DNA from 2 places in the Clavibacter nebraskensis NCPPB 2581 genome. Region 1 is predicted to be linked to the other one. Evidence: predicted binding sites of a transcription regulator. Region 1 holds the regulator's gene; the other holds the start of a gene.

Region 1 (4,406 bases):
CGGCGCGCATAGCCACGTGGGCGGCGTCCGCTGGTGGAACGTCAAGCACCCGGCCGCGTACGCCGACCGCGTGCTCGCGGGCGCGTCGCCCGGCGCGGGACGCGAGTCGCTCGACGAGGCGACGCGCGAGGTGGAGCGCGTGCTCCTCGGCGCCCGCATCCGCGACGGGCTGGCCATCCCGACGCTCTCGACGGAGGGCCGGCGCCAGGTCGCCGGTCTCATCGCGGACGGCCTGGTGGACCCGCGTGCCGCGCTGTCCGGCACGCTCGTGCTCACGCTGCAGGGGCGCCTGCTGGCGGACGCCGTCGTGCGCCGGCTGCTCGAGGACTAGGCCGCGGCCGGGGCGTCAGAGGACGACCGCGCCCACCTCGTCGCCGGCCTCGCGCTCGGCGTCGCTGCGCTCCACGCAGAACTCGTTGCCGTTGGGATCCGCGAGCACCACCCAGCCGCTGCCGTCCGCGTTCCGCCGGTCGGCGACGAGCGACGCCCCCAGCCCCAGCACGCGGTCGACCTCCTCGTCGCGCGTGCGGTCGTCGGGCGCGAGGTCGAGGTGGAGCCGGTTCTTCGCGGTCTTGGGGGTCTCGGCCCGCTGCAGGATGATCCCGAGCCCCGAGACGGGGTCGCCGAGCCATGCCACGTCCTCGCCGGGGAGGTTCGGCTCGTCCGGGTCCTCCGCGAAGCCCGTCACGCCGGCCCAGAAGAGGGAGAGCGCGTGCGGGTCCCCGCAGTCGATGGCGACGTGCCGGATCCGGGCGCTCATGGGCGACCGCCTACTTGATCCACCGGATGTTGAGCGGGTAGCGGTACGGCCGCCCGGCCTGCACGCGCGTGCCGCCGATGATCGCGAACACGATGTTGACCACGACCACCGCGAAGATCACGAGGCCGAGGAGGAGGTTGAGGATGATCCCGAGGAAGGGGATGACGAGGAACACCGCCTGCAGCACGTTGAGGGCGACGAGCGCGCCGGCGACGTTGATGGTCCAGTTGGTCGCCTCCTTGCCCTCCTGGTCCGTGAACCGGCCGCGCTCGCGGAAGACGAGCCAGACGATGAACGACGGCACGATGAGGATCGCGAGGAAGTGCGTGAGCGACGCCCAGAGGCGGTCCTCGCTCGGCGTGAGCGGAGCGGGCGCGCCGTACGGGTGGGGATCGGGTGCGGACATCGCGGAGAGCCTCTCGGTGCCGGGCGACGACCGGGGATCGGCGGACGCGGACGGATCGTGGGTGGAGCCAGGCAGCACCGGGCTCATCCACGGTACCGCCGACGGCGCGCGCCCGGCAACGCCGAGCACCCGCGGACCCGCGGTACGATTGGCAGTCAGAACCGACGAGTGCCAGGAGGGAGCCGCCATGGTCTCGGAACGCGGACTCGACGTCCTCCGGGTGATCGTGCAGGACTACGTGTCCTCGCGGGAGCCCGTGGGCTCCAAGTCCATCGTCGAGCGCCACGCCTTCGGCGTCTCGGCCGCCACCATCCGCAACGACATGGCCCTCCTCGAGGAGGAGGAGCTCATCGCCGCGCCGCACACCTCGTCCGGGCGCGTGCCGACGGACAAGGGGTACCGCCTCTTCGTCGACCAGCTCGCCGACGTGCGCCCGCTGACGCCCGCGCAGCGCCAGGCGATCCACGTGTTCCTCGGCGAGTCCGTCGACCTCGACGACGTGCTCGCACGCACCGTCCGCCTCCTCGCGCAGCTCACCAACCAGGTCGCGCTCGTGCAGTACCCGTCGCTCGCGACGAGCCACGTGAAGCACGTCGAGCTCGTGGCGCTGTCCACCACGCGCGTGCTCACCGTGCTCATCACCGACACGGGGCGCGTCGAGCAGCGCGTCGTCGAGCTCGCGGGCGACTCGGACGACGCGTTCCTGGCGGTCATGCGCACGCGGATCAACCAGGCCGTCGGCGGGCTCGGGCTCGCCGAGGCGGCGGCTCGGCTCGAGACCCTGTCCGACGAGGTCGAGCCCGGCCAGCGCGCCGCGGCGTCCGTGCTCGCGGGCACGCTCGTGGAGCAGGTGCTCGCCAACCAGCAGGAGCGCCTGCTCCTGGCGGGGTCCGCGAACCTCGCCCGCACCGAGCGCGACTTCCCCGGCAGCATCTCGCCCGTCCTCGAGGCCATCGAGGAGCAGGTGGTGCTCCTGCGCCTGCTCGGCGAGATGGAGGCCGACCAGCACGGCGTCTCGGTGAGCATCGGCCGGGAGAACGCCCCGTTCGGCCTCGGCGAGACCAGCGTGCTCACCAGCGGCTACAGCTCGTCCGGCGGGGTGCTCGCGCGCCTCGGCGTGCTGGGCCCGACCCGGATGGACTACTCCACCAACATGGCGTCGGTGCGCGCGGTCGCGCGCTACCTCTCGCGCCTGCTCGAGGAGCGGTGACGGCCCCGCGCCGACGCACCGCCCCCTGTTCCCACGACCATCACCACCGAAGGGCCCGACGTGGCTGACCACTACGAAGTACTCGGCGTGAGCCGCGAGGCGACGCCCGAGGAGATCAAGAAGGCGTACCGCAAGCAGGCGCGCCAGCTCCACCCGGACGTCAACGACGCCCCCGACGCCGCCGAGCGGTTCAAGCTCGTCACGCACGCGTACGACGTGCTGTCGGATCCGCAGCAGCGCCAGCAGTACGACCTGGGCCCGCAGGCCGGGTTCGGCGGCCAGGGCGGCCAGGGCTTCGGCGGGTTCGGCGACATCTTCGAGACGTTCTTCGGCGGCCAGCAGGGCGGCGGCGGACGCGGCCCGCGGTCCCGCCAGGAGCGCGGCCAGGACGCGCTGCTGCGCGTCGAGGTCGAGCTCGAGGAGGTCATCTTCGGCGTGCACCGCGACCTCGAGGTCGACACCGCGGTCGTGTGCGACACGTGCCACGGATCCTGCGCGCAGCCCGGAACGAGCGCCGTCACGTGCGACATCTGCCGCGGCTCCGGCAGCATCCAGCGCCAGGTGCGCTCGCTCCTCGGCAACGTCATGACCTCGAGCCCGTGCGGCACCTGCCGCGGCTACGGCACCGTCATCCCGCACCCGTGCCCCACCTGCCAGGGCCAGGGCCGCGTCCGCGCGCGCCGCACCGTGCCGGTCGACATCCCGGCCGGAGTCGACACGGGCCTCCGCCTGCAGATGCCGGGCTCCGGCGAGGTCGGACTCGCTGGCGGCCCCAACGGCGACCTCTACCTCGAGATCAAGGTCAAGCACCACGAGGTGTTCAGCCGCAACGGTGACGACCTCCTCGCGACCGTCGAGGTGAGCATGGTCGACGCCATCCTCGGCAGCGACGCGCACATCGAGGCGCTCGACGGCGACGTCGACCTGGAGCTGCGCCCCGGGATCCAGAGCGCCGAGATCATCACGGTGCGCGGCCGAGGCGTCACGAAGCTCCGCGGCTCCGGGCGCGGCGACCTCAAGATCGGCATCCAGGTGGTCACGCCGCAGAAGCTCGACCACAAGGAGCGCGACCTCATCCAGCAGTTCGCGCGCCGCAACAAGGCGCCCGCGCCGCACCTCGCGCACTTCCAGCAGGGTCTGTTCCAGAAGCTCCGCGACCGCTTCCTCAACGTCTGACCGTGGCGCACTTCCACCTCGCGGACGACCTCGACGCGGCCGACCTCGCCGTCGGCCGCGTCGTCGCGCTCGGGCCGCAGGAGTCGCGGCACGCCGTGACGGTGAGCCGGGTGCGCGCGGGGGAGGGCCTGCTCGTCGGCGACGGGCGGGGCACCATCGCGTCCTGCGTCGTCACGACGGCGGATCCGCAGCGGCTCGAGCTCCGCGTGGAGTCCGTCGAGGCGCACCCCGATCCCTCGCCGCCCGTCGTGCTCGTGCAGGCGCTGGCGAAGGGCGACCGCGACGAGCTCGCCGTGCAGGCCGCGACCGAGCTGGGCGTCGACGCGGTGATCCCGTGGCAGGCGCAGCGCTCGGTCTCCCGCTGGGAGGGCGCCAAGGTCGCCAAGGGCCGGGAGCGCTGGCGCGCGATCGTCCGCGAGGCCGTGAAGCAGTCCATCCGGCCCCGCCTGCCCGAGGTGGAGACGCTCGCGACGACGAAGGACCTCGTGCGCATGGCGGCGACCGCACGCGTGCTCGTGCTCGACCCGACGGCCGAGGCGCGGCTGTCGCGGCTCGACCTGGCCACGGCCGACGGCGACGCCGCGAGCGACGTGCTGCTCGTGGTCGGACCCGAGGGCGGCATCAGCCCGGCCGAGGTCGAGGCGCTCCGGGCGGCGGGCGCGATCCCGGTGGCGCTCGGCCCGGGCATCCTCCGCACGTCCACCGCCGGACCGGCCGCGCTGGCGCTCGTCAACGCCGCGCTCGGGCGCTGGTGACGTCGCGGGTCCCGCGTAGGCTGGGCGCATGACCAGCACCGCAGAGCCCACCGTCTTCGAGCGCATCGTCGCGCGCGAGATCCCGGCCGAGATCGTCGC
Region 2 (4,406 bases), 1.1 Mb from region 1:
CCGGGCCGCGGGCATCGAGCTGCGGATCCCGCCCCTGTCGCTGTGCACCGACAACGGCGCCATGATCGCGGCGCTCGGCGCGCGGCTCATCGAGTCGGGCCGCGCGCCGTCGGGGCTCGCGTTCGGCGCGGACTCGACGCTGCCCGTCACCGTCGTCCAGGTCGGCTGACCGCCCGACGCCCCCCGATCGGGGTCCTTTCGGGTTTATTTACCTGACGCGAGAATCCCGGGGCACGCATCACGGTATGTTCCCAGGGACGAAAGGAACGACAATGACCGATCCGCAGAACCCGGACCGCTCCAACGACGGCTTCCCGCCCGCGCCGAGCCAGCCCGCCTACCCGGCCGCTCCCGCCGCAGGCTCCGACTCGCCTTACGCGGCGCCCTACCAGCCCGGCCAGGGCGGTGCGCCCGTCTCCAAGGGGCTGAGCATCACGTCGATGGTCCTCGGCATCGTGTCCGTGGTGACGATCCTCTTCTGGTTCCTCTCCGCGCCCCTCGGCATCGCCGCGATCATCACGGGCGTCCTCGGCAAGAAGCGCAACCCGGACGCGAAGGGCTTCTGGCTCACCGGCATCATCACCGGCATCGTCGGCCTCGTGCTCGCCGTCGGCCTCGCGATCCTCGGCTTCATCGCGCTGGCCGCGCTGCAGGAGCAGGGCTACACCACGCAGTAGCGTCACCCGCACGACACGACGCGGCCGTCCCCTCGGGGGCGGCCGCGTCGTCGTGTCCGGGCGGGGGGCGGCGGTCGGGCGTCAGCCCGCGTCGACCCCGTGCCGGTCCGCGAGGATCGCCACGCGCCGCCCGCCGACCCGCGTCGCGATGAGCGTCGCCGACCCGTCGCCCTTGAGCTGCAGCCGGGTGCGCAGCCGCGCCGGATCGACGTCGACCCCGCGCTTCTTGATCTCCAGCGTGCCGATCCCGCGCGCCCGCAGCTCGCGCTTCAGCCGCTGCTCGTCGAGCGGCAGCACCTCGCGCACCCGGAAGCCGCGCGCGAACGGCGTCGCCTGCTCGCGCTCGGACGTGATCCACGCGATGCCCTCGCCGACCATCCGCCCGTCGAGGGAGCGCGCGAGGTCGCCGATGAGGCGGGCGCGGATCACGGCGCCGTCGGGCTCGTAGAGGTGCGCGCCCAGCTCGCCGAGCTCGGCGTCCTCGCTGTCGGCCTCCGCCGTGAGCTCCGCCTGCGACCCGCCGCTGATGACGAGCGCCGCCCGCCGCACGCCGTCGCGCCGCGTCGGCCCGAACCAGAGGCCCATCTCCACGGCCTGCCCGTCGACCGAGACCCACTGCGCCTCCGCCTCCGCGGGGATGAGGTCGCGGTCGAGGCCCGGTCCGAGCTTGATGCCCGCGGCCCGTCCCGCCGCCAGCTCGAAGGCGGCGGAGAGGGTGGGGGAGTAGGCGTCCGGATCCGAGATGCGGCGGGTCGACGAGTGCCCGTCCGTGCGCCGCGCGGGATCCAGGTAGACGCCGTCGACGCGGCCGGTGTCGAACGCCTCAGCCGTGCCCTGCTCGACCTCGGCCTCGGGGAACGGCGCGAGGTTCCAGCCGGCGACCGCGGCGGTCACCTCGTCGCGCTCGACGGCCGTGACGCGGATCCCGATGGCCGCCATCGCCATCGCGTCCCCGCCGATGCCGCAGCCGAGGTCCGCCACGTGCGCGACGCCGGCCTGCTGGAAGCGCCCGGCGTGCTGCGCGGCGACCGGCAGCCGCGTGGCCTGCTCGAGCCCGGCCTCCGTGAAGAGCATGCGCGCGGCGAACTCGCCGAACTTGCCCCGCGCCCTGGCGCGCAGGCGCGACTGCGTGAGGACGGCGGACACGAGCGCGGGGGAGTGCCCCTCGCCGCGGAGCGCGCTCACCATCCGCACCATGTCGTCCCCCGGCGCCGGCGCGGGAAGGGAGTCGAGCAGGCGGAGCCCCTCGAGCGAGAGCACCTCGCGGAGGTCGGTCTGATCCATCCGCCCACCGTACCCGGGCGCCTCTGCACCGATTGGCACTCGCGTTGCGCGAGTGCAAGCGCGGCCCGTAGAATCTCACCTGGCACTCTCCCCGGGAGATTGCCAATCAGTCTTGTCCCTTAGTCACGAAGGAAGAGGTCAACCGTGTCGGTCTCCATCAAGCCGCTCGAGGATCGCATCGTCATCCAGCAGGTCGAAGCCGAGCAGACCACCGCGTCTGGTCTGGTCATCCCCGACACCGCCAAGGAGAAGCCCCAGGAGGGAGAGGTCGTGGCCGTGGGCCCCGGCCGCATCGACGACAACGGCAACCGCGTCCCGCTCGACGTCGCCGTCGGCGACAAGGTCATCTACTCCAAGTACGGCGGAACCGAGGTCAAGTACGACGGCCAGGACCTCCTCGTCCTCTCCGCGCGCGACGTGCTCGCCGTCATCGAGCGCTGACGCTCCGCACCAGCGACACCGCAGCACCGCACCACCCGGGAGCCCGGCCGACACGTTCGGCCGGGCTCTCGTGCGTCCGCGGCGCTAGCCTCGTGAGGTGACGCGCCCCACCCCGGAGACCTCGACCCGCACCGGCCTGATCGCCGCCGTCGGCGCCTACGGCCTCTGGGGCGTCCTCCCCGTCTTCTTCCTCCTGCTCGTGCCGGCCGGGGCGTTCGAGATCGTCGGCTGGCGGATCCTCTTCTCGCTCGTCTTCTGCGCCGTCGTCATCACGGCTGCGCGGCGCTGGGGGCGCGTGGTGGCCATCGTGCGCCGGCCGCGCATCCTCCTCGGCCTCGGCCTCGCGGGCCACCTGATCCTCGTCAACTGGACCGTGTACGTGTACGGCACGCTCTCCGGCCACGTGGTCGAGACCGCGCTCGGCTACTTCATCAACCCGATCGTCACGGTGCTGCTCGGCGTGCTCCTCCTGCGCGAGCGCCTGCGCCCGCTGCAGTGGACCGCCGTGGGCCTGTCGGCGCTCGCGGTGGCGGTCATCGCCGTCGGCTACGGGCAGCTGCCGTGGGTGTCGCTCGCGCTCGCCGGCTCGTTCGGGCTCTACGGGCTCGTGAAGAAGCGCGTGAGCGGCGGAGCGGACGCGCTCTCCGGCCTCGCGCTCGAGACGGCGTGGCTGGTGCCGGCCGCCACGACGATGCTCGTGATCACGGGTGCCGGCGCCGGCCTCACCATCGGGACGGTGTCCCTCGGGCACACGCTCCTCCTCGTCAGCACCGGCGTCGTGACCGCCGGCCCGCTCCTGCTCTTCGGGTTCGCCGCCGGCCGCCTGCCCCTCTCGGTGATCGGGCTCACGCAGTACCTCGCTCCGCTGCTGCAATTCGCGTTCGGCGTCTTCGTGATGTACGAGGCCATGCCGCCCGAGCGGTGGGCGGGATTCGCGATCGTCTGGGCGGCGCTCGTGCTGCTCACGATCGACATGGTCCGCGCGTCCCACCGATCCCTGCCCGTCGCGGTGCCTGCGCGGAGGGATCCGGCGGTCGTCGAGGGCATCTGATTCGGATCCCGTCGCGCATTTCGCGACAGGTAACGATCGGGTCGCGTTACACGACGGAAATGCCGATGCATTGTGCCCGTCTCATCCGCGCCCTAGGGTCGCACCAGGCGAGGCACGCATTCGCGTGCCTCATGCACCACATTCCCGAGCATCACCACACACATCCATAAGGAGCACCATGAGCGCATTCGGCAGGGCTTCGGCCTCCCGCTCACGATCCGCCCGCACCGCCCTCAGCGCCGTCACCATCGCGGTGGCCGGCGCCCTCGTCCTCGCCGGCTGCTCCGGCGGCGGCGGTGGCACGGGAGGCACCACGGCCGACGGCGGCCTGGACCTCAAGATCGGCACGATCCTCCCGCAGACGGGGTCCCTCGCGGTCCTCGGCCCGCCCGAGTTCGCGGGCGTGGACCTCGCCGTGAAGGACATCAACGACGCCAAGGCCGGCATCACGGTGACCAACACGGCCAAGGACTCGGGCGACACCACGACCGACATCGCCAGCCAGTCGGCCACCTCGCTCATCGCGGACGGCAACACCGCCATCATCGGCGCCGCGTCCTCGGGCGTCTCGAAGACCTTCATCGACCAGGTCACCCAGGCCGGCGTCGTGCAGCTCTCGCCGGCGAACACCTCGCCGGACTTCACGACCTACGCGGACGACGGCTACTACTGGCGCACCGCCCCCTCGGACGTGCTCCAGGGTCGCATCCTCGGCAACAAGATCCTGCAGGACGGCAAGACCAACGTCTCGATCCTCTACATGAACGATGCCTACGGCACGGGCCTCGAGGAGAACATCAAGAAGACGCTCGAGGCCGGCGGCGCCACCATCGCCGCCGAGCAGGTCTTCGAGCCCTCCGCGACGGACTTCAACAGCGCGATCACCTCCGTGCTCGCCCCGAACCCGGACGCGCTCGTCGTCATCTCGTTCGACGAGATCAAGACCATCGCCG

What was found. Region 1 encodes HrcA, which represses chaperone genes, less so after heat shock. Its sites were predicted from a motif close to TTNGCACTCGNNNNNNNCGAGTGCNAA; they were not measured.
Region 2: the regulator HrcA is predicted to act here: its motif matches at 1,994-2,020, upstream of groES (co-chaperone GroES).

The regions. Positions count from the first base shown of each region.
Region 1 is NC_020891.1:1,603,645-1,608,050, forward strand. Features, by position in the region: gene hemW (radical SAM family heme chaperone HemW) at 1-331, shown strand, start outside; gene CMN_RS07565 (VOC family protein) at 347-760, opposite strand; gene CMN_RS07570 (DUF4870 domain-containing protein) at 771-1,166, opposite strand; gene hrcA (heat-inducible transcriptional repressor HrcA) at 1,354-2,376, shown strand; gene dnaJ (molecular chaperone DnaJ) at 2,437-3,552, shown strand; gene CMN_RS07585 (16S rRNA (uracil(1498)-N(3))-methyltransferase) at 3,555-4,307, shown strand; gene CMN_RS07590 (histidine triad nucleotide-binding protein) at 4,336-4,406, shown strand, end outside.
Region 2 is NC_020891.1:2,676,729-2,681,134, reverse strand. Features, by position in the region: gene tsaD (tRNA (adenosine(37)-N6)-threonylcarbamoyltransferase complex transferase subunit TsaD) at 1-169, shown strand, start outside; gene CMN_RS12500 (DUF4190 domain-containing protein) at 273-677, shown strand; gene CMN_RS12495 (class I SAM-dependent methyltransferase) at 759-1,961, opposite strand; gene groES (co-chaperone GroES) at 2,106-2,402, shown strand; gene rarD (EamA family transporter RarD) at 2,500-3,453, shown strand; gene CMN_RS12480 (ABC transporter substrate-binding protein) at 3,632-4,406, shown strand, end outside.